One region of the Brevibacillus sp. B_LB10_24 genome, then DNA from elsewhere that is predicted to be linked to it. Evidence: riboswitches for the same ligand, from Rfam matches in the RefSeq annotation. Region 1 holds a riboswitch; each other region holds the start of a gene.
What was found. A riboswitch is a leader RNA that binds a small molecule or an ion and turns the genes downstream of it on or off. The one in region 1 is predicted to bind cyclic di-AMP.

Region 1 (6,004 bases):
GAAAAAAGCTTTTCCCCCAACGAATTGGAGGAAAAGCAATGGATGCCGGTTGATTTGCCGGCTATGACTTTGACCTGGCTAATAAAGTTCCGGCCGCTTCCGGCTGGCCGTATGAGATCATTTCCGCAACGTGTGGATGGCTGGCCTTGGCAGACCACTCGCGGACGCGGCGCTGATGATCGAGCGCAATGAAAATACATAGACTTGCATACGCGACTAAAAGCAGGGTTAAGATGGGAAGCAGCATACTTGTCATAAGCCTCTCCTCTCAAACAGTCCGATCAAAATTGATAATCATTATCACTAGAGTAACCCATTTTGCCGTCAAGGTCAATCGTTTTCACCATTTTTTTCGTGGTACACTATTTTTGTTATTTTTATGTAGGGACGGGCTGTTGTGACACCTGCAGTTTGACGATGAGCTCCAGATGAGTATCACTAATAATATAGCTCAGTATTACACTAAAAGATTGGAGTGTTTATGTGCAACTCGAACATTACCTGAACAGCAGCTTTCCTAATCTGAAGCTAAGACCGCCTCTCTTTTACAATTGGGAACTAGGGATTCGGTTTGAATTGGGAGACCCAAACGAAGAAGACATAAAAAACTATATGGAGCGTGTCTATTCTCGTGCGACGACACTTTTCAAGGCACTTCATTCCGCAAAAGATGAGATCATCATTGTAGCAAACATTCATCACGACGGTGAAGAAAACTTATTCCGAAGACGAAAAATAAAGACATTTCAGCACTATATAAAGTCAAAAAAAGTCTTGTACAGGTTACAACACAATGTTATTCCTTATGTTTTTGAAGATGTTTACGATATCTACGATTTTGAAACCCATAGATTTGCCTTAAACTGTCAGGTTGCGGATGTAAAGTATGCGAACTTGATTAAAGCGATTTGTAATCAAGATATGGGTATAAAACCTAAGATCTCTCATGATGTATTCTTTGTTAACCTATCGAAAAATTCAATCTTCCACATTTACGATGATCGAGGTTGTGATGTAATTGCTTCATCCAAAGAATCCATTCGGTTTTTGTATGAACAATACAATAATTGGATTTTAAAATACGATGAAGAGGCAATTGACAGGTTATTTCTAAATTGAATAAACTTGCCACGATAAAGAGTAGTCATGACAGGTTTTTATATGAGTCCGTAATTCGTTTTACTGAAATAGATTACTGCCTTTCGGAATCAAAGACGCCAGCGGTATTGCGAATTCCGGGATCCCTGCTGCGTACGGCGTATACTCGTACAAACCGACGTAAAAGTCGACGGATTCTCCACGCAGGTAAAAAGGTTGATCATCAGAAATTGACGTAAACGGTGGAATTTGATACCCCATGTTTTCCGCTACAACCCGCAGCGGTACGTAAACCTCGGAGTGCATAATCAACGGTTGGCTATTGGCTATCTGATCGTGGCCATTGAGTCCGCTTGAATTGCGTGAACTCTTCTAACAATCTGACCAATGATGGCAGGATATGGGCGTAATTTTCTGCATAGGGCTGATATTTCCAGTTGATGGGATGAGAGGGGCCGAGAAGGGAAAATCGAACGGATTACCAGGGGTGTGCCTATTTCGATGTTATGGTAACATACAAACCATGTTTTACCCCAGTCGGATGAAAAAGGAGAGCGAGCGAAAAAACAATCAAATAGCGGGCCTAGTTCCGTTTTCGAAACGGAAGCGGGGGAACCACGTTTTGGGGTTAATTCTGTGCATGCAGAAGGGATGCGTCTCTGCCATCCTACCCGTCAGCTAACCTCGTCGGCTAAAGCAGATTTTCATCTTTCTAAAATGATTGATCCCTTGTGTACGCTCTTTTGCGGCAGCAGCCGGCGTACCCAAGTTACAAACCAGTCGACGCATCTGCTTGCCGGGTTGCCCAACCCTTATCCCACGGCAGCAGTTCGTCGACTTTTTCTATGTGCCATTCGCATGGTCTGACCGACGTTGCAGGGCGCGTTTTTGCGCACAACCATAATACTGAATATTGGTAATATTCATACTAAAATACACTGTTGATGAATCGAGACCGTGAAAGGAGGTGAGAAGATGAACACGGCTGCAGGAACAAAAAGCCGGGCGACAATCCGCAAAGCATCGGCCAAAGACGGTGCCGCGATGTGGAGATTGGCGGCGGAGTCGAAGGTGCTCGACCCCAATTCGCCTTATGCGTACCTGATGGCAGGCAGCTATTTTTCGGAGACATGTGTGGTAGCCGAAGTGGAGGAGGAGCTGATTGGTTTTGTCACCGCCTTTTGCCTGCCTGATAAGCCTGATACCTTGTTTGTTTGGCAAATCGGAGTCAGCGAAGGGCAACGGGGGAAGGGAATTGGCAGCAGCATGCTGCGTGCATTGCTGATGCGTGATGCCTGCCGGCAGGTCAGGTATCTGGAGGCGACCGTCACGTCGTCAAATGAACCGTCAAAGGCTCTTTTCCGCAGACTGGCGGCGGAGATGGGCACAGCCTGCGAAGTGAAGCCATGCTTTCCTGCGTCGCTTTTTCCCGGGCAGGATCACGAAGCGGAATGGACGTATCGCATAGGACCGTTAGACAAAACACGATAGGAGGTTACGCATTGAAAGCAATTGCCGAGACGCGAACACCCTTATACGTATTTGAACAGATGGAGTCAGAGGTTCGGAGTTACTGCCGAAGTTTTCCAACCGTTTTTACCCGGGCAAGCGGGTCCAGATTGTGGGATCGACAGGGGAAGGAGTACATCGACTTTTTTGCCGGGGCGGGGGCCTTGAACTATGGTCACAACCATCCCCGACTGAAAAAGCAGCTGATCGAATATCTGCAAAACGACGGGATTACCCACAGCCTGGACATGGCGACAGATGCCAAGGAAGCGCTGCTGCGCCGGTTTCACGAAGTGATTTTGCAGCCGAGAGGGCTTGATTACAAGGTGATGTTTCCTGGACCGACGGGGACCAACTCGGTAGAGAGCGCGCTCAAGCTGGCGCGAAAGGCGACGGGCAGGGAGCTGATCATGAGCTTTACCAGCGGCTTCCACGGCATGTCCCTCGGCTCGCTGGCTGTGACGGCGAACCGGATGAAGCGGGGAGGAGCGGGCATACCGCTCGCCAACACGGTTGTGATGCCGTATGAGAATTACCTGGGGAAGGATTGGGATACCACCGAGTACATTGAACGTCTGCTCGAAGACGATAGCAGCGGCGTATCTCTCCCTGCGGCTATGATCCTCGAAACCGTTCAGGGAGAAGGCGGGATCAATGCGGCCAGTATCCCCTGGCTGGTCAAAATCGAGCAGCTCTGCCGCAAGCACGGCATTCTGTTGATCGTCGACGACGTGCAGGCGGGCTGCGGACGAACAGGACCTTTTTTCAGCTTTGAGGAAGCCGGGATCAAGCCTGACATTGTCTGCCTCTCCAAATCGATCGGAGGTTACGGTTTGCCCATGGCCTTGACACTGTTTCGCCCGGAGCTGGATATATGGAAACCGGGCGAGCACAACGGCACCTTCCGCGGGAACAACCTCGGCTTTATCGCGGCTGCTGAGGCATTAACCTATTGGGAAAACGACGATTTAAGCAGGGACGTCCGAATGAAAGGCGACCTTGTTCGCCAGCACCTGGAGCATCTGGTCCAAACCTATCCGTTGATCAAAGGAGAGGTGCGGGGAAGAGGACTGATGCAAGGAATTGCCATCGGGGTCGATGATTTGGCTGACCGGATCTGCTCGCTTGCCTTCCGCCGCGGGCTGATCATGGAGACATCGGGACCAAAAAGCGAGGTTGTCAAGATCATGCCGCCATTGACGATCGATGAGCTGGACCTGAAAAAAGGCCTGTCTATATTAGAGGACGCGATCAAAGAAAGCCAGGAGAAAGGAAGGTAGGTACCATGATCGTAAAGCATTTACAGGATATTATCGGCACAAAGGACGACGTTGACACTCCTACGTGGAACAGCAGAAGACTGCTTCTGAAAAAAGACAACATGGGCTTTGCCCTGAACGATACGCTGATCAAGGCCGGTACAGAAACGTTCATCTGGTACGCGAACCATCTGGAGGCCGTGTACTGCATCGAGGGGGAAGGAGAGATCGAGGTGGTCGGCGGTGAAACCTACCCGATCCAGCCGGGCATGATGTACGCCTTAAGCGGTCATGAGAAGCATTACCTGCGGGCGAAGAGCACGATGCGAATGGTGTGTGTGTTCAATCCGCCGCTGACCGGGCGCGAAGTACACGATGAGAACGGAGTATACCCCTTGGTTGAGTAAATCGGCAGGATGAGATTTGGCGAAAAACCTGGAAGGAGAGGAAAGTATGAACCAACGCTACGTCGTCATGGAGGATTGCTATCCATCCCGCATCGAGGATACACCAGGCATCATCGAGCGAAAGGACCCTGTCGTCTATTCGGACGCAGGCTCCGGCACGTCCGAGCTGGATGCAGACATGCTTGCGTCCTATGAACAAAACGGATACCTCAACCTGAAAGGCTTCTTTTCGGCTGAGGAGGTCAAGACGTTTCGGAATGAGCTGCAGAGGCTGTGGCAGGAAAACAGGGAAACGGAGCGGAAGGAAGTGATCCGCGAGCCGCAGAGCCGCGAGATTCGCTCGATTTTCGCCGTACATCGAGACAGCGAGGTCTTTCGTCGGCTGTCGCAGCATCCGCGGCTGCTCGCCATCATCAGGCAGATCTTGGGCAGCGACGTGTACGTGCACCAGTCCCGGATCAATTACAAAAAAGGATTTACGGGCAAGGAGTTTTATTGGCACTCCGATTTTGAGACCTGGCACGTAGAGGATGGCATGCCGCGAATGCGGGCGTTAAGCTGCTCCATCGCGCTGGAGGAGAATCACCATTTTAACGGCCCGCTGCTGCTCATCCCCGGCTCCCACAAGAAATTCATCACGTGTGTGGGCAGAACGCCGGATGCGCATTACGAACAGTCGCTGCGCAAGCAGGAATACGGTGTGCCCGATCAGGCGAGCTTGCAAGAGCTGGTCGAGCATCACGGTATCGATACAGCCGTCGGACCGGCGGGAACGGTCACGCTTTTTGACTGCAACGTCATGCATGGCTCCAATGGCAACATCACGCCCTACCCGCGGTCCAATGTGTTTTATGTCTACAACAGCGTTGAGAACAAACTGGTCAGCCCCTTCTCGGGCCAGAAGCCGAGGCCGGATTACATCGCGACCCGCGATTGACGTTTTTACTACAGGGCCGCTTGCTTCGAGTGTGAACGCAGGCGGCTGCCTGTCTACCGGACTTACGCATACAGGGAGGAACAGGATGGCTCTCATTGTCCAAAAATACGGCGGCACTTCCGTAGGTTCTATTGACCGGATTCGCAAGGTAGCAAAACGTGTGATGGACAAAAGGAATGCCGGCCACCAGCTCGTGGTCGTCCTCTCGGCCATGGGCAAAACGACAGATGAACTGGTGAAGCTGGCAAAAGAAATTTCTCCCCACCCTGACGAGCGGGATCTGGACATGCTGGTCAGTACAGGGGAGCAGGTCTCGATTGCCCTTCTATCCATGGCGCTGCAGCGGGAAGGGTGCAGAGCTGTTGCGCTGACGGGCTGGCAGGCAGGGATTTTGACAGATTGCTGTCACGGCGATGCTCGCATCCGGCACTTCGAGAACAACCGGATTTGCGGGCACCTGCAGGAGGGCAAGGTAGTGATCGTCGCCGGCTTTCAGGGCGTGGATGAACACGGTGAAATCACCACGCTGGGCCGGGGCGGATCCGATACGAGCGCTGTTGCGCTGGCCGCCAGTCTGGGTGCGGAGCGCTGCGAAATTTATACGGATGTGACGGGTGTGTTTACGGCTGACCCGCGCCTGGTGCCAACTGCACAAAAGCTGTCCGCCATATCCTATCAGGATATGCTGGATCTTGCGCAACTGGGAGCGGGCGTCTTGCATCCGCGATCCGTCGAAACCGCACGGAAACGCCACGTCCGCCTGGTTGTCCGCTCCAGCTTTTCGGATGAAGAGG
Region 2 (6,004 bases), on a different contig from region 1:
GCCTGCTCCGACCGTCCCGGAGACAAGCCCTACCAAACCGGCTGACAGGGCAGCCACCGGCTTGGGGTAGACAAGTTGTTCTGCATCCAGTTCTTCCCGCTTTCCCCGATTGGGGATGAGCATCAGGATCACGGCCGCGACTGCGACGATCCCGTAAATGAGATTGATCGTTTCGCTGGGCATGTATTTGGAGCCCGCTGCTCCAATCAAGCTGCCGACGAGAATACTGCTTCCCATGGTCAGAACAAGCCCTTTATGTATATAAGATGGTTCGTGTTTCCTTTGCATGCGGTAGGCGAGTACCCCCGACAACGACGCAAAAAAAACTTGGAACATGCTGATAGAAGATACTTCCTTCGCCGTGAAATGGCCGACACCAAACCAGTCGGGCACATACAATAACAGAGGAAAATTAATGACTGCTCCGCCAATGCCGAGCATTCCCGAAAAAAACGATCCGATCAGGCCGATGAAGAACAGAACCAGATGATGCCCCAGGCCCACAAAATCCCTTCTTTCCAAACCTGCTTTTTTGCCCGCAGGAGATAACGCAATCCTTTGCTCCTATCCTTTTAATCGAGGTGTTTTTATGCTGAAACTGCTTCGAAAGTTCAAGCTTGAACATTGCCCTATATGCAATGAAATCCTGCAGAGCCAACACGGCAGCCTCTGTTATACCAAGGCTTGCCCCCACGGCCATTATACCGAAGAAACGTACTGCCATCTAGGGGTGCGAATTGTCTATAAAAAATAGTGCTCTGACTCATCTCAGGAAATTTTTGTCAGGGGCAGTCATTTTGCCCCAGATACAGGGACCGCATTGTAGTACTCCTCCAAGCACTGTCCTTTTTCAGCCAACTCCTTGGCAAGCTGGACACCTACATAGCGGATGTGCCAGGGTTCATATTCGTAGCCGGTGATCTCCACCTTGTCTTCCGGATAGCGAACGATAAAGCCGTATTCCGGTGCATGTTTGGCAAGCCAATCAGCCTCGGGCGTCCCGGCGAAGCAGCTCTCCGCGGCGCATTTGCCGTCAATGCCGGATACATCGATGGCCAGCCCTGTCTGATGCTCGCTGGTGCCGGGAACTGCGCTGTACATTTTGGCAGCCGCCTCGCCATCCCGCTGCACATAGCTTTCAAATAGTTTTGTCTGCCGGTCATAGGAGCGGTATCCGGAGACTCCGGCGAGCGAGATACCGTCTTTCTTTGCGCCGTCAAACAGTTTCTCCAGCGCATCTGCGGCTTCCTTGCGCAGTTTCCGTTTTTCGATTTTCTCTTGGAAAATAAACGGCACATTTGGGTAGACCAAATCTTGCGGCTCATAATTTTTTGGCAGAGCATACTGCTTGTCTACCAGGACAGTGACGCTGTCAGGGTTGGCAACTACTTTAAGGCCATCGATGGTACCGGATGTTTCTTGAACCGGAGTGCTCTCCTGGGAATTTTGCGATTCGGGGTTGCCAGCCGTTTTTTCGTCCGGAGGGACAGTGGGTTGTTGTTCTTGGGAAGGGGAGACGGTCTGCGAAGGTGTCGGGTCTTGTTGTTGATCTTCACAGCCTGTCAATGCTGCGAGAAACAGGACACTGCTGAATACCATTGCCGTCATGATCTTCTTCATGTTGAATAAATCCTCCTTAAAACGCTTGGTGTACATGGATATTGCAAGGCTTAGCCGCTGTGTCAGCTCTCTTTGCTGCGCCTGCTTTTGGCCGGTGCCGGGAACTTTTTGCTCCGGTTTGTCCGTATTTTCCATCATACACTCATCCTCTGCGATATTACCAGATTTTTTATCGATTAGTTCATCCGCTTCCGCTTTTTTCGTTTTGTCTCTGATTGCACAGGATGACAAGCGGGAACGTTCGGCATTTGTCTTTTTATGTAAAGACATTCATTTAGCAACTTTTCCCATCACTCACCTAAAAACTAGACGTCTACCGGTAAGCAAACGTCCATTCATCCCAAAATATTGTGCATATACTATGGTACATTCTCACAGAGGGGAGATATTTGATGAGAAGCAGACGCAAAGCCGACAAGAAGGCTAAAGTCCGGATGGTCAGTTCATTTTCGCCTTATTACGGCCCGCAGGCTGTCAGCCCTTACTTTGGAAAACCTTGTCCGCCGGTTGTCAGTCCATTTCAGACGACCAGACCGTATTGCCCGCCCGTTGTGAGTCCATACCACGCGGCCAAACCGTATTGCCCGCCGGTTGTCAGTCCTTTTCAAGCTGTGAAGCCCTTTCCGACACCGCCAGTCGTCAGTCCTTTTGCGAAGCCCCCGGTCGTCAGTCCTTTTGCAAGACCCCCGTTCATACCACCATTTGTTCAACCCTTTTCCGTTTGCGACCCATGCTGCGCCAACTGCACCAGATGCATGACGACCGGCAACAACTCAGCCTGCCGTTACTGCCGCAGACACTGCGGCTGGAACAAAAAATGACAAATCGTTCCGGGTGTACGGAAAATGGGGCCCGGCCACGCTCGAAACTTGGTTGTTTCGGGCTTTTTACATAAAATTGGCGTTTGTTAGCAGATATACCAACATTCAATAATTTCATCAATTCGCATTCTCTGTTATCCTTGTAGATGCCGAAACTTCAAAATACATCGAAGTGCGGGGGACGCTTTTCGACAGAAAGGCCTTTTTGGCTTTCTGTATGGGGTGAATCGCTTTGCAAGCGTAGGGTTGTATCCTCAATCCGAATCCGACAACTAACCTCGTAGGGCAAAAAAAAGGAGACGATACGATGAAAAAATTTTCAGCCAGAAAGTCCCTTCTCGCCATTGTTCTCGGAGTTGCCGTAGCCGGCATTTCTACTTCTGCATTCGCTGCAACTTGTCCGCAGCAGGCAGCCAACGATCCGGCACAACAGCAGATGATGTATGTCTATCCGCAATTCCAACAACAATGGGTGATCTACCCTCAGCAAAATCATAACATTCCACAACAACAGCAGCAGTATTTCTTCCAACCCGCCAACAAATGGCACCAGCCTGCAACAAACTACAGTCAACCGGTACAAGCTCCAACACAACAGCCGGCAAATACACCAAGCCAGCCTGCCAAAGCACCTGTAGCCAAAACCCCTGATGCCTCACAAGGAAATGTCGACAACTACGCCAAAGAAGTATTTTCACTCGTCAACCAAGAACGCCAAAAAGCGGGTCTTCAGCCGCTGAAGTTGGACGAGCAGCTGTCTTCCGTCGCGATGAAAAAAGCCGTCGACATGGAGAATAACCATTACTTTGACCACATCAGTCCGACCTTGGGCTCTCCATCTGACATGATCAGCCAAAGCGGCATCCAATACATGACCATGGGAGAAAACATCGCAATGGGTCAACGCAGTCCGCAAGAAGTCATGCAGCAGTGGATGAACAGCGAGGGCCATCGGGCAAACATCATGAACTCGAACTTTGACACCATCGGTATTGCCTATTACAACGGCTATTGGGTACAAGAGTTTATCGGAAACTAAACATGACGTGAAAAAAACAAGGCGGGCACCGGTGCTCGCCTTGTTTGTGTTTGCCTACAGCGTGACGACGATCAATTTGCTCTCGGACATTTCCTGCATCGCGTACTTCACGCCTTCGCGCCCCAAACCCGAGTCTTTGACGCCGCCGTAGGGCATGTGATCCACCCGAAACGTCGGGATCTCATTGATCAGCACTTGTCCCACTTCCAGCTTCCGGGCAGCGGCGAACGCCGCCTGAATATCCCGGGTGAAAACGCCTGCGTTCAATCCAAATCGGGACGCATTGGTCTTCTCGACCGCCTCCTCCATAGACGTTACCCGGTCGATGACGACGACAGGTCCAAACACCTCCTGACATACCACGCGGCTGCTCGGATCGGCGTTCAGGATCAGGGCGGGGCGAATCACGCTGCCGTCCGTCTCCCCTCCGTAAACCACCGCTCCCATGCGCCTGGCTTCCTCAATCCATTCAAGAATCCGCTTGCGGGAGCGCTCGTTGATAACGGCGGACACATCCGTATTTTCATCCAGCGGGTCTCCTGTGCGGAGCTGTTCCATCCGCTTGCGAAATTCTGCTGTAAAGCTGTCGTACACGTTCTGATGGACGTAGATCCGCTGCGTGTGAATGCAGACTTGTCCGGCGTACGAAAACGCCCCTTCCACGGCACGAGCCACACAGCGCTCCAGATCGCAGTTCTCATCGACGATCAACGCGGAGTTGGAGCCCAGCTCAAGCGTGAGTTTCTTCAAGCCGGATTGGGCGCGAAGCAGTTTCCCGACTTCGGGACTGCCGGTAAAGGAGAGTTTTTTGATCCGTTCATCTGCTGTCAGGACCGGACCCAGGACTGCTCCTTCGCCAGACACGACGTTGAGCGCACCGGCTGGCAGGCCTGCTTCTGCAAGGATCTCGGCGAGTACATAGGAAGAAAGCGGCGTCTGCTCTGCCGGCTTCAATACGACCGTATTGCCGACAGCGAGCGCCGGTCCCACCTTGTGGGTGACCAGATTGAGCGGAAAGTTGAACGGGGTAATCGCAGCGACCACACCCAGGGGTTCGTTCACGGAAAAGGCAAGCCGCCCTTCTCCGCCGATCGCTGCATCCATCGGAATGGACTCACCGTTCATCCACTTGGCACCCTCGGCAGAAAAGCGGATCGTCTGAACGGAACGGCCCACTTCCGCCCGGGCCGCTTTGATCGGTTTTCCCGCTTCCTGTGCGATGATCCTGGCCAACTCCTCCGTCCGCTCTTCCATCAGCTGAGCGGCGCGGTTCAAGATAGCAGAGCGCCGATGGGCAGGAAGTGTCTTCATCTCGGCAAAAGCGGCATCCGCCGCCTCAATCGCCGCCAGCATCTCTGCTTCGTCGGCATTGGCGATCGATCCAAGGCGTTGATTGTTGTACGGATTGTAGAGTTCATAGGTTTGCTTCGCAGGCACATAGCGGCCATTGATAAAGAGATCCTTATTCATGACATCTGCCTCCTTTTTGATGTATACGTATTCATTATTGCCTGTACTTGCCTGCTACGGCGGGCAAGCACCGGTAGTTTCGCGAACGATCAGCTCCGGGCGAAGCACGATCTGAATCGGCTGCAGCGCCTCCTCCTCGGCTTCAATCAGGTTCATCAGCATCTCAATTGCCAGCACCCCCATCTGCTGCTTGTAGTTACCGACGGTCGTCAGGCGGATCGACTGATGGGAAGCAATATCGATATCGTCGACGCCGCAGATGCTGACGTCCTCGGGAATTCGTTTGCCCATCCGGATCAGCACATCCATGCATGTCAGGGCCATCGCATCTGTCGCACAGATGATCGCTGTCGGCGGCGAAGACAGCTGCATCAGCCTGACTGCGGCAACCTCTATTTCCTGCGGGGTGCCGTTAGTCATCACCATCAGCTGCGGGTCGGGCTGCAGGCCGTATTTTTTCAGCGTCGCTTCATATCCTTCCTTCCGTTCAAAAAACGTCGAGACATTGAGGTGTCCAGACAGGAAAGCAATGCGTTTGTGGCCGTATTCGATCAAATGCCGCGTATTCAGCTCTCCGGCCAGCCGGTTGTCTATGACGACGTAATTTCCGCCGGTTCTAGGGCGGCGGTTGAACATCATGTAGGGAATATTCGCCTCTTCAAGCTGTGGTAACAGCGGATCGTCCAGTTGGATCGTAGACAGGATGATTCCGTCCGGCTTATAGCGGCTGATCGTTTCAAACAGACTCAGATTATCCCCCATATGTTCGAAGTGCACCATCACGCTATACCCCTTTTCCGCGGCTAGCCGGACGATATTGTCCGTCGTTTCGACAAAAAAGTGGTTCTTCAGCGTACCGGATAGGAGCGCGATGTTGCGCGTCTGATTCATCACCAGGCTGCGGGCGATAAAATTGGGCCGGTAATGCAGCTCGGCCATCGCCTGCATCACTTTGTCCTTCGTCTCCTGCTTGATCCCGGGGTATCCGTTGAGTACCCGCGAGACGGTTGCCTGCGATACGCCGGCGTGTTTCGCAACGTCTTTCGATGTCACC
Region 3 (6,004 bases), on a different contig from region 1:
TCGAACGGCTCACCGTACAAAAATAAGCGAAAAAGAGGAGGATTTTCATGGCACTTACTCGCGAACAAGTGGCGATGCGGGCAGCCCGGGAAATTCAGGACGGCTTCTACGTCAATCTGGGTATCGGCATGCCGACGATGGTCGCCAATTATATCCCCGAAGGAATGAATGTGGTACTTCAATCGGAAAACGGGCTGCTCGGCATCGGCCCCTACCCGACCGAAGCGGAAGTCGATCCCGACCTGATCAACGCCGGGAAAGAAACGGTTACGGCAATCCCGGGAGCGGCTTACTTCTCCAGCGCAGAATCATTCGCCATGATTCGCGGCGGACACATTGACCTGGCGATTCTGGGGGCGATGGAGGTTTCCGCTGAGGGCGATTTGGCCAACTGGATGATTCCGGGTAAAATGGTAAAGGGAATGGGCGGCGCCATGGACTTGGTTCACGGCGCCAAGAAGATCGTTGTGATCATGGAGCACGTCAACAAGCACGGCGAACCGAAGATCTTAAACCAATGTGCGCTGCCGCTGACGGGCAAAAAGGTCGTAAACCGGATCATTACGGACCGCGCCGTACTGGATGTGACTCCGGAAGGATTGCTGCTGGTAGAAGTCGCTCCGGGGTACACGCCGGAGGATATCCAGGCTTGCACGCAGCCTCCCCTGCGGGTTTCTGATCAGATCAAGACCACCTCCCTATAAAAAGCTGTGTCAAAAGCCAACTCCAACTGCCTGATTCGGCAACAGGAGTTGGTCTTTTCGAAAGGATGTCCACGATGTCTGCGTTTGGTTGTTTAGTCCTTCACGGCTTTGCCGGCGACGTTCACGAAGTGCTGCCTCTGGCTATGGCTCTGCAAAAACAGGGCTATACTGTCGAATGCCCTACACTCGAGGGGCACGGTGCCGGACGCCTCCTGCTGAGTCAAAGCAGGCGTTCCGACTGGATCGATTCAGCCGTAGAAGCGTACAAACGGCTGAGCCTGCGATGCGATAAAATCGCGGTAATCGGCTTCTCCATGGGGGGCCTGCTAGCCCTGCAGATCGCCTCCCGCCATCCCGTGCACCACCTGTTTACGCTCAACACCCCTTTTTACTACTGGGATATCAAACAGGCTGCTGTTAATCTGCGCAACGATTTTCGCACCCATCTCTCCCGTTACATGAACGGGATGGCAAAATTCCCTATACGGAGCATGCTGGAGTTTCGCATGCTCCTGGCGGAAACGAAGCGATTGCTGCCCCGGGTGACATGTCCTTATGTGATCGTACAGGGTGAGAAGGACGACACGGTACAGGCGGTCAGCGCCTGCCACTTGCAAAAACACGTCGGAAGCGCTGACACGCGTCTCCTCTCCTTCCCCGAATCGGGTCACCTGATCTTGCACGGACCCGAGGCAGAAGATGTGATCAGACACGTATCCGAGATCCTGAAGGAACGAATGAAATAACAGGAGCTAACGGCATGCAATTCAAACCAAGACCGTCGTCTCTCCCCTTAGGGAAAGACGACGGTCTTGTTGTCATAGACCAGGACGCGATCTTCCAGATGCCAGGTGACCGCCTGTGCCAGAACGGTACGCTCGATTTGCCGTCCCTTCATTTTAAGCGCCTCGACATCGTCCCGATGTGTCACCCGCTGGACGTCTTGTTCGATGATCGGACCTGCGTCAAGCTCCTCCGTCACGTAGTGGGCGGTAGCTCCGATCAGTTTTACGCCGCGCTTGTACGCCTGATCGTACGGCTTTGCGCCGACGAACGCCGGCAGGAAGGAGTGATGGATGTTGATGATTCGCTGCGGATAATCCCGCAGGAACTGGGGTGAGAGGATTTGCATGTACCGGGCTAGAACGATCAGGTCGATATCCTTCATCAGTTCCATCTGCCGCCGCTCTGCCTCAGCCTTTGTCTCGCTCGTGACAGATATCACATGGTATGGGATGCCAAGCGCTTCTACCGTTTCCCTCATATCAGGATGATTGCTGACGACCATTGCGATATCGGCGTGCAGGGCACCCGACTGCCACTGCCACAGGAGTTCCAACAGACAGTGATCCTCCTTGGATACGAAGATGGCGATCCGTTTGAGCCTGCGGGCCTCTACGAGCGTCCAGTCCATTTGAAACCGGTTTGCAATCGGCTGAAAACTTCGCTTTAACTCTTCGCATCTTTCCTCTAGATTGGGCAGGTCAAACTCGATCCGCATAAAAAAGCGGCCGCCCTCAGGATCGGTCGAGTATTGATCCGACTGTGAAATATTCGCGCCGTTTTCGGCTAAGAATTGGGATACAGCATAGACAATTCCCGGCCGATCCGGGCAGGTGATGAGCATGCGGGCGTGGTCCTTCTGCTTTTCCTGGTAGGCGCGCCGCCTGCTGTCTGAAAGTTGACTCATTTGTTTCTCTCCTCTATCTCTCGTTGCGTTTTTTCCCTATAGTATAACACGTATTTTTAGTCAGTCCAAACGATTCCATCCCTTGTATACATTGACTTAAAAACATCCACCATGGAAAGACATGAAGAAAAATCCTGACTGTCAAGGGGTAAAGATTTACACCGCTACTATAAATTTATCATTTATTTTAAACAAGAACCTATGATATTGTATTGATTGTTATCGCCGAAACTTCCTAAACAGAAGTGCGGGGGACTTTTTTTATCGATGGCACATGCGGCCATCGATTTGGGGTGAATCGCAATTGCGTAGGGCAGCCTCCTTAACCCGAACCCGACAACTAACCTCGTAGGCATGTGAAAGGAGAAGATGTTGATGAAAAAGTGGTCAGCCAGAAAAACGTTGGCGTCCATGGCTTGCGCTGTGCTGTTTGCAAGTATCTCTACCCCAACATTTGCCGCTACTTACGAAGTAAAACAAGATGACACATTTTTCAAACTTTCGCAGGAACGCAACATCCCCCTGCAATCGATCCTTGCCGCCAACCAGGGTGTCGATCCGACCAATTTGCAAATTGGTCAAAAGATTCAGCTTCCGGAGACCAAGAAGGCAACAGCTGTGGCTGCCAGTGCCACTGCTCCGAAAGAATTGGGAAGCACCATTACCACCCCTGCCGGCAAAACCTTGTCTTTCAGCCGTGTCATCTCTTGTAAAGCTACCGGCTATACGGCTTCTGCGGAGGAAAACGGCGGCTGGGCTGGCGTGGATTACTTCGGCAATCCATTAAAAGTGGGAACCATCGCGGTAGACCCCAAGGTGATTCCGCTCGGTTCCACCGTCTATATCACGGGATACAATTCCCCCCATTTGCCAGGCGGAGGCATGGTGGCGAAGGCGGCAGACATCGGCGGCGCGATCAAGGGAGAGCGTGTAGACATCTTCCTGCCAACGAATGACGCATCCTACTTCGGTATGCAAAATATCAAGGTTTACGTACTTAAATAACTTTATAGGCTATTCGCTATTTTGACAAGGAACGCCCCGGGATCCATGACATGATCCCGGGGCGTTCCTCTTTTTCATTCGCCTTCGCCGATAAGGACGGCCTCGCCCGCGGAGAAGAAGTACAGGTAGCTTTTATCGACTCGCCGCTGCCAGATCTGTTCGATTGCCTGCGTGTAAAGCTGGAGCTGTTTCCGATAGCGGTTGGTTAGCTGAACAAGCGAGGCAGCCCGGTCGCTGCCGATCATGGCATCTGTCTTGTAGTCGACCATAATCAGCGATCCGTCCGGCTCTTCTGCCAGACAGTCGATGACCCCTTGCACGATAACCTGCTCCCCTGTTTCCGCAATGGCGTCAGACATGATCTGATCCAATGGGACGGTCATCGTAAAAGGCAGTTCGCGATGCACCCGGGCCGCCGCTTTTAGCCGCAGGCCAAGCGGCGAGGCAAAGAATGAGGCTATTTGCTGACAGTTTACCTGTGCAGCCTGCTCCCGGGTGAGGTACTCCCGATCTACCAAGTCTCGCAGCTGGTGCTGCACACCGGCTTCGTCCAGGGGTTGTTTCAGGTCCAGCTGCTGCATGACCGTGTGCACAATCGTTCCAATCTCCGCCCGGCTAAAGGTCTTGATTGTCTGCTCCGTCAGAAAGCGGGGCTTCTTGTTGATCTGCGCCCATTTGCGAGCCGGGCCTTCCTCAGTAGACAGCCTGAGCTGCTCGCTTTCCGAGACATCTTCCGTCATTCGCTTCAGCTCGCTGACGCTCCACTTGGCCGCTGTCTGCGCGGCCAGGAGATACGGGTAGCTCCAGGTCAGCTGCCGTTCAAGCTGTTCCCGCCAGAATGGATCTTCCGGTCTTTCTCCCACTGATTGCAGGCTGACGATTCGCTCCCAGACCTGCCGATCCAGGTTTGTTTCCGCCTTTTTAGCCGCAAACTGGTCCGCCTGGTAGAAGAAAAACGACCAGCGGGAGTCATCAGGTACGGTCGTGAGGCAGAGCTCTCCTCCCTGTTCCTGGCATTTGTCCCGCAGGACAGCCCCGGCTGGATGGCGCACCAGGGCCCGGCCTACCCAGTCCAGGCTGCTTTTTGCCTGGATGAGATCCTCGTCGGCCAGCGCATCCCCCGAGCCAGCCTGATCGCACCAGGCGGCGATACTTTTCGCCAGATTTTTCTCGGAAGCAACCAAGATCAGCTTCTCCCGCGCCCGCGTCAAGGCGACGTACAGTACGCGCATCTCCTCAGCCAGCATCTCGCGGTGAAGCTGCTGCCGGACCGCCTGGTACGCGAGGCAGGGATATCGCAGACGCAGCTCGGAATCGGATACCTTGGGACCAAAACCGAGGTCTTTGTGCAGCAGGAAGTGCTTCTTTTCATCCATCGTGTTGAACTGTTTCCCCAACCCTGCGACAAATACCACGGGAAACTCCAACCCCTTGCTCTTGTGGATGGTCATGACCCGCACGACGTCTTCATTTTCCCCAATCGTCCGTGCCTCTCCCATGTCGCGCCCTTTTTGCTGCAGCCGGTCGACAAATCGAAGGAAACGGAACAGACCGCGAAACGAGGTAGCCTCATACTGGCGGGCGCGGTCGTACAGTGCCCGCAGATTCGCCTGCCGCTGCTGACCGTTATCCAGCGAGGCGACAAACTCCAGATAGCCCGTTTCTCGGTAAATCCGGGCCAGCAGATCAGCGAGAGAACCGCGTCTGGCTGCTGTCCGCCAGTCTTCGACACGCTGGAAAAAATCGCGCAGACGCCTGTCCAGCTCGCCCTCATCCCGCCCCTCGCGAACGCAAAGCTGCACCGCCTGATGAAAGGGAATGCCTGGATAGGCAATGCGCAATTCAGCCAGATGCTGTTCGGTCAAGCCGACGATCGGCGAGCGCAGCACTGCCGCCAGCGGAATATCCTGCTGCGGATTGTCGATGATCCGAAGCAGCGACAGCATGACCTCTACCTCGGTTGCAGCGAAGTAGCCTCCGTTCTGCTCAGCATACACGGGAATCCCGGCTGCTTGCAGCTCCTCCATCATCGGCTGCGCCCAGCCGGCGTTGGCACGCAGCAGGATGACGATATCCCGATAAGCGAGCGGCCGCATCCCGCCGCTGCTTTTGTCAAAGACGAGCAGCGGTGCAGATCCCGCTCCCGGCTCCATCCACATGCGGATCCGCTCGGCGATCAACCGGGCCTCCAACTGTGCCGTACCGACCTGCTCGGCTTCCAGCACTTCATCTGCCGCAGCGGATACTCCTCCGCCGGAAGCCTCATCTGCCCCGTTCCCGCCTAAGGGCTCGCTGCCGTCGTCGTTTCCATCGGGGAGGTGGCGGTCGATCAGATGCACTTCTGTATCCAACGCTTCCGAATCGGCATCTGGATAACGAGCCCTGCCGATCAGCTCGGCGGACTTGTCGTAGGAGATTTCACCCACTCGCGGGGTCATGATCTGGCGAAACAAGTAGTTGACCGCATCGACAACGACCGTACGGCTGCGGAAGTTCGCCGCCAGATCGATACGCCGTCCCGCCCCCTTCCGCTCACTTTCACTACCGGTTCGATATGATACATATTTTTCCAAAAATAATCTAGGCTCCGCTTGCCGGAAGCGGT
Region 4 (6,004 bases), on a different contig from region 1:
AGGGTCTTTCCCTCCAAACGCAGCCAGAAGCAATCCATTATTCCTGCAACCGGCAGGTGTACACAAAAGCAGGCGGAACATTGAAAGGCGTAAAGCTGATGCTCACCTTCTTAAATCGTTCTTCCAATTCTGCTTTCATCTGCAGCGAGTACTGAAATGTGACGAATACACCTTCCGGATCCAGCGTTTCCACCACATTGTCGAGAATTTTCGTCCGCACTTCGACTGGAAATACGGCAAACGGCAGCCCGGAAATAATCGCGTCCGCAGGCTGCAGGTTCATCTCTTTTACATAGCTGGCCAAATGAACCGCTTCCGATTGAATGAGTATTCCCGGAAAACGTTCTTTCAGCATCTGCTGAAACCGCGGGTCCTGTTCCACGACAAAAAAATTCGTCTCCGGACGCTTCAGCCGCAGGATCGCTTCCGTAAAAACACCCGTTCCCGGCCCCAATTCGACAATGGTTTTGGCAGAGACCCACGGAACGTTTTTCATCATTAGCCGGCATAAAAATTTCGAACTGGGAGCAACGCTTCCCACACGGGTAGGATTAGAGAAAAAACGTCGCAAGAAGACGAGAAAATCTGACACAGGGCAAACCTCCTAGGGGAAAAGCAGCCCGCTTTTTACGGGCTGCCGAGACTATCAAATCTTGCTATCGGGACAGGTGATCGCCTTGCTCTTCCTGTCTGGTTTCGTCTGTTTTTTTGTCGAACAGCCGCTCTTTGCGCAACGCCAGCTCCTGATCGATATCGTCTGCTTCTAACGCGTCGAGTGAAGAATGCAGACTGCGGCGGCCTTCGTTCCAATGTCCGGTGAGCTCTGCTTCCGCTTCCATCCGCATGACTTTTTCTTCCATACGGCTAAAGCCGCGGGTCGCGCTTTCACAGCCTATACCATTTATTACGTGATTCAGGTGCTTTTGGGTACGGGCTACTTGCGCCCTGGACATCAACGTGTATTTTTTCGCTCTCATCTTGTAGAACTCGTCTTTTAACTGCGCCAGTTTTTCTCGCATTTGCCCTGCTGCTTCTCGGGCCGAGTGGTACAGCGCTTCGTTTTCGGAAGCCCGGGTTTCAAAGTATTTTTTGTCAATCAGGGCGCGGCGGGCCAGTTCATCTTCCCCTTCGCCAAGCGCCAGGTTGATCTGCCGCTCCCGCTTCTCCACCATCCTCAAGGCTTCTTCCCACTGCTGGCGAAACTTCTTTTCCAGCGCGACTTGCCGGGCCACGGCTACTTCAGCTCGTCCAATCTCCGACTCCATGTCACGCATATACTGGGTCAGCATCACTGCCGGATCTTCCATCGAATCGATCACATCATTGACCGAAGCTACTGTTAAATCACGCAATCTCTTTATGATACCCATGTAAATTCCTCCTCATTTTATCATTACGGTATAGCGGGTCAAGATATTTTCCTTCTACATTTTTCAAGGACGGCGAGACCGCAGATCGTCTTCCCACGAATCCAGGGTGTCCTCCTTAAGTACGCTCCTCGCCCACTTGCGTTCATAGTACGAAACCTCTTCTGCAGACGGTTCCGGATGGCTCCTGATCAGGCGATACCCGAGATAGAGTATCCCGACGGCGATCAATGTGCTGAACAGCAGATGAACCTTGCCGGTCAGCATCAAGATGCCGAAGAAGACCAGGAATGCCCCCCAGATGCGGCCGCCTGTCGATTTGGCTGCGAGCAGCTTGCTCCCGCCCCAGAAGATGACAGCTCCCGAGATGAGAAAGCCCAGCAGTCCTTTGACAAACCCCAAGTGGCCAAGCAAGATGACTACTCCGAGGAACAGCAGCGCGGTTCCGAGAAGCAGCTTCCCCGACCGCTCACTCATCGAACATCCCTCCGTTTTCTTCTTTAACTCTTGCTCACAACTTTATTGTAGACGACCTGTTTTGCGAGTATAACGGACGGGCGATTGGTTTTTGCGTCCGTCCGAAGGCGGAGAAGCACGTCCTGCCAAAATCGGACAAGCCCGCCGAAAGCGTCAAGCGACGAAGAAACCTGCTGTGCGTTTCGGTAATATGACAGGAAATTGTGACGAAATTTTGAACGATTACGCAAAATAGAGGAAATCCTTGGACAACCTCGAATTATTTTGTTCATTGTGTAAAAAAAAATCGAAAAAAGCCGAATTCCATCATGGAAGCGGGGGAACCAATGTTTTGGGGTGAGTAGCTGTTTCGACAGTTTAGGGAATCCTTTCGCCCGAACCCTTCAGCTAACCTCGCAGGCTTAAGGAAGGAGCAGCTTCATTGCGTATGCGTAAGTTTGTTTGTTCATTGATTTTGGCTGGAGTGCTTGCCAGCGGAGCCGGTTCGGTGTTTGCAGCGGAAAACCCGCTTATGGGCACCATCGAAAACCTTTACGGCGTTCCGTATAAAACGGCAGGAACCACCACCAAAGGGTTTGACTGCTCCGGTTTTACACAATACGTCTTTCAAGCGTTAGACGTCGAGATTCCCCACTCTTCCGCATCACAGTACGAGTTAGGGACCGCTGTCTCCAAAGACGAATTGCAGCCAGGAGATCTGGTGTTCTTCAACACCAATGGCCACAGCATCTCCCATGTGGGAATCTACATCGGCGACAACATGTTCGCCCACTCCGAAACCGGTAAAGGGGTTACCAAGACTTCGCTGAACGATCCCTACTACTGGAGCAAGCGTTACGTCGGAGCAAAACGAGTAGCTATTCCGGCACTGGAAAAAGCACAAGAAGATAGCAAAGAGAAAACGGAAAACTAACTTTAGAAGTCAGAGGGTAAGCGCCTCTGGCTTTTTCTGACGAAATTTAGTACCAGATCCCAAGATAACCTCATAGGAATTCCCCTACAGACTGTTATTACCACTGTGTATTCTTTCGTTTCGTGATATGATGGGAATGAGAATGTGACTTTGCAGTTGGAGGGGATATAGATTGAAAGAAGAACACATTCTTGTGGTTGACGACAATCAGGAGATCACCGATCTTCTCCAAGATATATTCGAGAGCGAAGGTATGAAGGTATCGATTGCAAACAGCGGCGCCCAAGCGCTTTCCTTGTTGGAAAACGGACTGCATCCGGATCTCATCCTGCTCGATATCATGATGCCGGGCATCAGCGGATACGAGCTTTGCGCCCAAATTCGCCGCGAGTGGGAAATGCCCATCCTCTTTTTAAGCGCAAAAGGAAAGGCTGTCGACAAGGTGGTGGGCTTTGAAATCGGAGCCGACGATTATATTACCAAGCCCTTCGATACCGAGGAGCTGCTAGCAAGAGTTCGCGCCCACCTGCGACGGTTTGAACGGATTCGCCATATCGGGCAGCGCGAAAACACCAAGCAGGAAGCTGCAGCGGCGATGAGCCAGCTTTCCTTTAAGGGGCTCGAAATCAACAAAGAAACGTATACCGTCTACGTCAATGACGAAAAGGTAGACCTTTCGACAAAAGAATTTCAGCTATTGGCCTTTTTAGCCGAGAATCCGGGCATCGTCTTTACCCGCGAGGAAATCTACGACCGCGTCTGGGGATACGGATACGGCTCGCTCAACACGGTCACGGTACACATCAAAAACCTGCGCGAAAAGCTGGAAAAGGATCGGACATTTATCAAGACCCAATGGGGAACCGGCTACGTTTTCATAGGGGAGCGTATTTGAGATGAGAATCGGCACGAAGCTGTTCTTGTCTTTTTTTGCGATTATTTTGTTTCATCTGTTAACGTATCAACTCATCTTTAAAAACATCATCGTCGAGCAGATCAAAAATGACCGCTACGAGCAGTTTTTAAGCGAAAAAGTGGCGGCCCAGCGCGTGCAAATCAATCAGCTGATGCGGACGAACTCTTTCAAAGACCCGCTTGAAATGCATGAACTCAGCTCTGAGCTGCCAGAAGATCTGATGTACAAGGTTACGGTGGAAGACGCCAATGGGACGACCCTCTATACAAAGGTCTCCCAAGCCTACAGTCTGAAGGGGCCCAACAAAAAAGAAGTGGCAGAATACTACTTTCAGCATGACCCGGGCAGCCAGGAGCGCACCGTGATCACATTCTATACCGATGAATCAGACATCCTCGCCTCCAAAGGGGTTTCGATGTCGGTCTGGTACATCTACGGCAGCATCCTGCTCCTCGGACTGGTCTTCATGTTCATACTGGTTCGCTGGATCCTGCGCCCGGTCGGCGAGCTTTCGCTGGTCACACAGGAGATCAAGGACGGCAAACGGTACGTCTCCTTCTCCTACAAGGCGAATGACGAATTCGGCCAATTGTTTCAATACTTTACCGATATGGTGGAAGAATTGCGCAACGCCGAAGAGCGGCAGCAGGAACTGATCGCTGCCATCGCCCACGACTTTCGCACGCCGCTGACGACGATCAAAGGGTACGCCTCCTTCATCGGTTCTGGAAGGGTCACGGATATGGAACGGATTCAAAACCAGATGAAAAAGATCGGGGGAAAAGTAAACGATCTGGAAAAACTGCTGGATGAACTGCAGGATTTCAGCTACCAAAGCAGGCAGCTCCCGCTTGTGCTAAGCCGGATTCACCTGTGGCCTTTTGTCCAAAACATCGCCGAGGAATACGAGGCGAAGGCGCAGGAAGCCGGTTTGCGTTTTGGATGCAAGATCCGGGTGTCCAAAGAACTGCGCATTGAAGCAGATGAGACCAAGCTCCGCAGGGTTTTGGAAAATTTGCTAAATAACGCCATTTACTACAACAAGCCGGAGGGGGCCATCCTTTTGACCTGTGATCAGCGGGAACGTTACGTGCTGTTCTCTGTCATCGATAAGGGGGAAGGAATTGCCGAGGAGGACATCAACAAGGTATTTGCCAAGTTTTACCGCGCAGACAAGTCGCGCAATCGAAATACCGGCGGAACGGGGCTGGGGCTGGCCATTTGCCAAAGCATTGTGCAGCGGCACGGCGGCGAGCTGTCTGTCATCAGCCAGTTGGGGGAAGGCAGCTGCTTCTCCTTTACGCTTCCCTTCCACCAGTAAGAATGTGGCCTTGCACGCACGCGGCATCTCCGCAGCCGACCTGACGGAGATGCCGTTTTCTTTGTCTGGAGCAGCAGGCTCATTCGCTGAGGCGAACCAGCGACACCACGGTGTGGTCAATCAGATCGCGCAAATCGCCGATGTTGCCCTCATCGATCTTGCGGTGAAAGTCGAGCGTGATTTTGTTCTCATAGATGTCGGGAGGCCAACGCAACGGCCTATGCTCATCCAGCCTCGCCGAGATCCGTTGGGTGATGTGCGGGCGGTCTCCCCAAATCTCGTTTAAAATGCCGACGATCTCACTCGTCTCTCCCTCTACATCTTGAACATATGTATAAAAATGGATACAAACCGTGCAGCCGATATGTTCTGTCAGCGGCTGTTCCAGCAGCTCCCCGGCGATATCGGCCAGTGATGTTCGCAGTTGGAATTGCGCTGTCACCTCTCGTTTGCCGGCTGGTGCTCCCTCAGGCAGGCGAAAATCGATTTGAAACAGCCGCTGGTACACCGCTGTATCAATCAGATCGGCACGGGATGTGACGAGGATGTCACCGTCAAAATCGCGGTCGTATACCGCTCCCTCCAAAACAACTTTGATATTGTCAAACACAAGGGGGTGAAACATCTGCATTTTCCTCTCCTGACGAAGTGTGGTCTTTTTATCATGCCCGCTTTCACAGGCGCCGGCAAGCAAAAAAAATCCACTTCCCGGGTCCGGGTAAAGTGGTGTTTTGCGGCATTTCGCTTAGCGTCCGCGTACATTTTCTTTTTCCAAACGCTCTTCCTGGCAGTGAAAGCATTCCGGCATGTAGGATTCCGCTTGGTCCACCATCGGATTTCCGCAGACGACACAGCATTTTTTCGGCAACGTAGCGAAGAAAGTACGAACAGCCATCATGTTAAGGCCCCCTCAGTTGATCTTGATGTCATTGTATTATAACAACAGGGATTATTCAAAACCTTGTTATATTACATTACAGCCGTTTATCGCCGCAAAACGTGCAGAATCT

Region 2: linked by a shared signal. The riboswitch ahead of ACI7RC_RS18740 (CAP domain-containing protein) and the one ahead of ectA (diaminobutyrate acetyltransferase) in region 1 are both predicted to bind cyclic di-AMP.
Region 3: linked by a shared signal. The riboswitch ahead of ACI7RC_RS13925 (3D domain-containing protein) and the one ahead of ectA (diaminobutyrate acetyltransferase) in region 1 are both predicted to bind cyclic di-AMP.
Region 4: linked by a shared signal. The riboswitch ahead of ACI7RC_RS24700 (C40 family peptidase) and the one ahead of ectA (diaminobutyrate acetyltransferase) in region 1 are both predicted to bind cyclic di-AMP.

What each region holds. Positions count from the first base shown of each region.
Region 1 covers NZ_JBJQOQ010000029.1:42,809-48,812, forward strand. Annotated here, with positions in the region: gene ACI7RC_RS21285 (DUF3885 domain-containing protein) at 484-1,119, shown strand; gene ACI7RC_RS21290 (RsiV family protein) at 1,180-1,404, opposite strand; cyclic di-AMP (ydaO/yuaA leader) riboswitch at 1,669-1,802, shown strand; gene ectA (diaminobutyrate acetyltransferase) at 2,074-2,589, shown strand; gene ectB (diaminobutyrate--2-oxoglutarate transaminase) at 2,649-3,887, shown strand; gene ACI7RC_RS21305 (ectoine synthase) at 3,893-4,273, shown strand; gene thpD (ectoine hydroxylase) at 4,320-5,210, shown strand; gene ACI7RC_RS21315 (aspartate kinase) at 5,296-6,004, shown strand, end outside.
Region 2 covers NZ_JBJQOQ010000022.1:75,888-81,891, reverse strand. Annotated here, with positions in the region: gene ACI7RC_RS18755 (sulfite exporter TauE/SafE family protein) at 1-504, opposite strand, end outside; gene ACI7RC_RS18750 (M15 family metallopeptidase) at 793-1,620, opposite strand; gene ACI7RC_RS18745 (hypothetical protein) at 2,013-2,441, shown strand; cyclic di-AMP (ydaO/yuaA leader) riboswitch at 2,579-2,744, shown strand; gene ACI7RC_RS18740 (CAP domain-containing protein) at 2,749-3,480, shown strand; gene ACI7RC_RS18735 (aldehyde dehydrogenase family protein) at 3,535-4,950, opposite strand; gene ACI7RC_RS18730 (LacI family DNA-binding transcriptional regulator) at 5,005-6,004, opposite strand, start outside.
Region 3 covers NZ_JBJQOQ010000013.1:71,786-77,789, forward strand. Annotated here, with positions in the region: gene ACI7RC_RS13905 (CoA transferase subunit A) at 1-26, shown strand, start outside; gene ACI7RC_RS13910 (CoA transferase subunit B) at 48-704, shown strand; gene ACI7RC_RS13915 (alpha/beta hydrolase) at 779-1,450, shown strand; gene purU (formyltetrahydrofolate deformylase) at 1,498-2,394, opposite strand; cyclic di-AMP (ydaO/yuaA leader) riboswitch at 2,608-2,765, shown strand; gene ACI7RC_RS13925 (3D domain-containing protein) at 2,770-3,399, shown strand; gene addA (helicase-exonuclease AddAB subunit AddA) at 3,474-6,004, opposite strand, start outside.
Region 4 covers NZ_JBJQOQ010000042.1:7,641-13,644, reverse strand. Annotated here, with positions in the region: gene ACI7RC_RS24715 (class I SAM-dependent methyltransferase) at 38-592, opposite strand; gene ACI7RC_RS24710 (PspA/IM30 family protein) at 657-1,370, opposite strand; gene ACI7RC_RS24705 (hypothetical protein) at 1,434-1,844, opposite strand; cyclic di-AMP (ydaO/yuaA leader) riboswitch at 2,129-2,259, shown strand; gene ACI7RC_RS24700 (C40 family peptidase) at 2,272-2,757, shown strand; gene ACI7RC_RS24695 (response regulator transcription factor) at 2,930-3,652, shown strand; gene ACI7RC_RS24690 (sensor histidine kinase) at 3,654-4,994, shown strand; gene ACI7RC_RS24685 (hypothetical protein) at 5,074-5,619, opposite strand; gene yhfH (protein YhfH) at 5,740-5,892, opposite strand.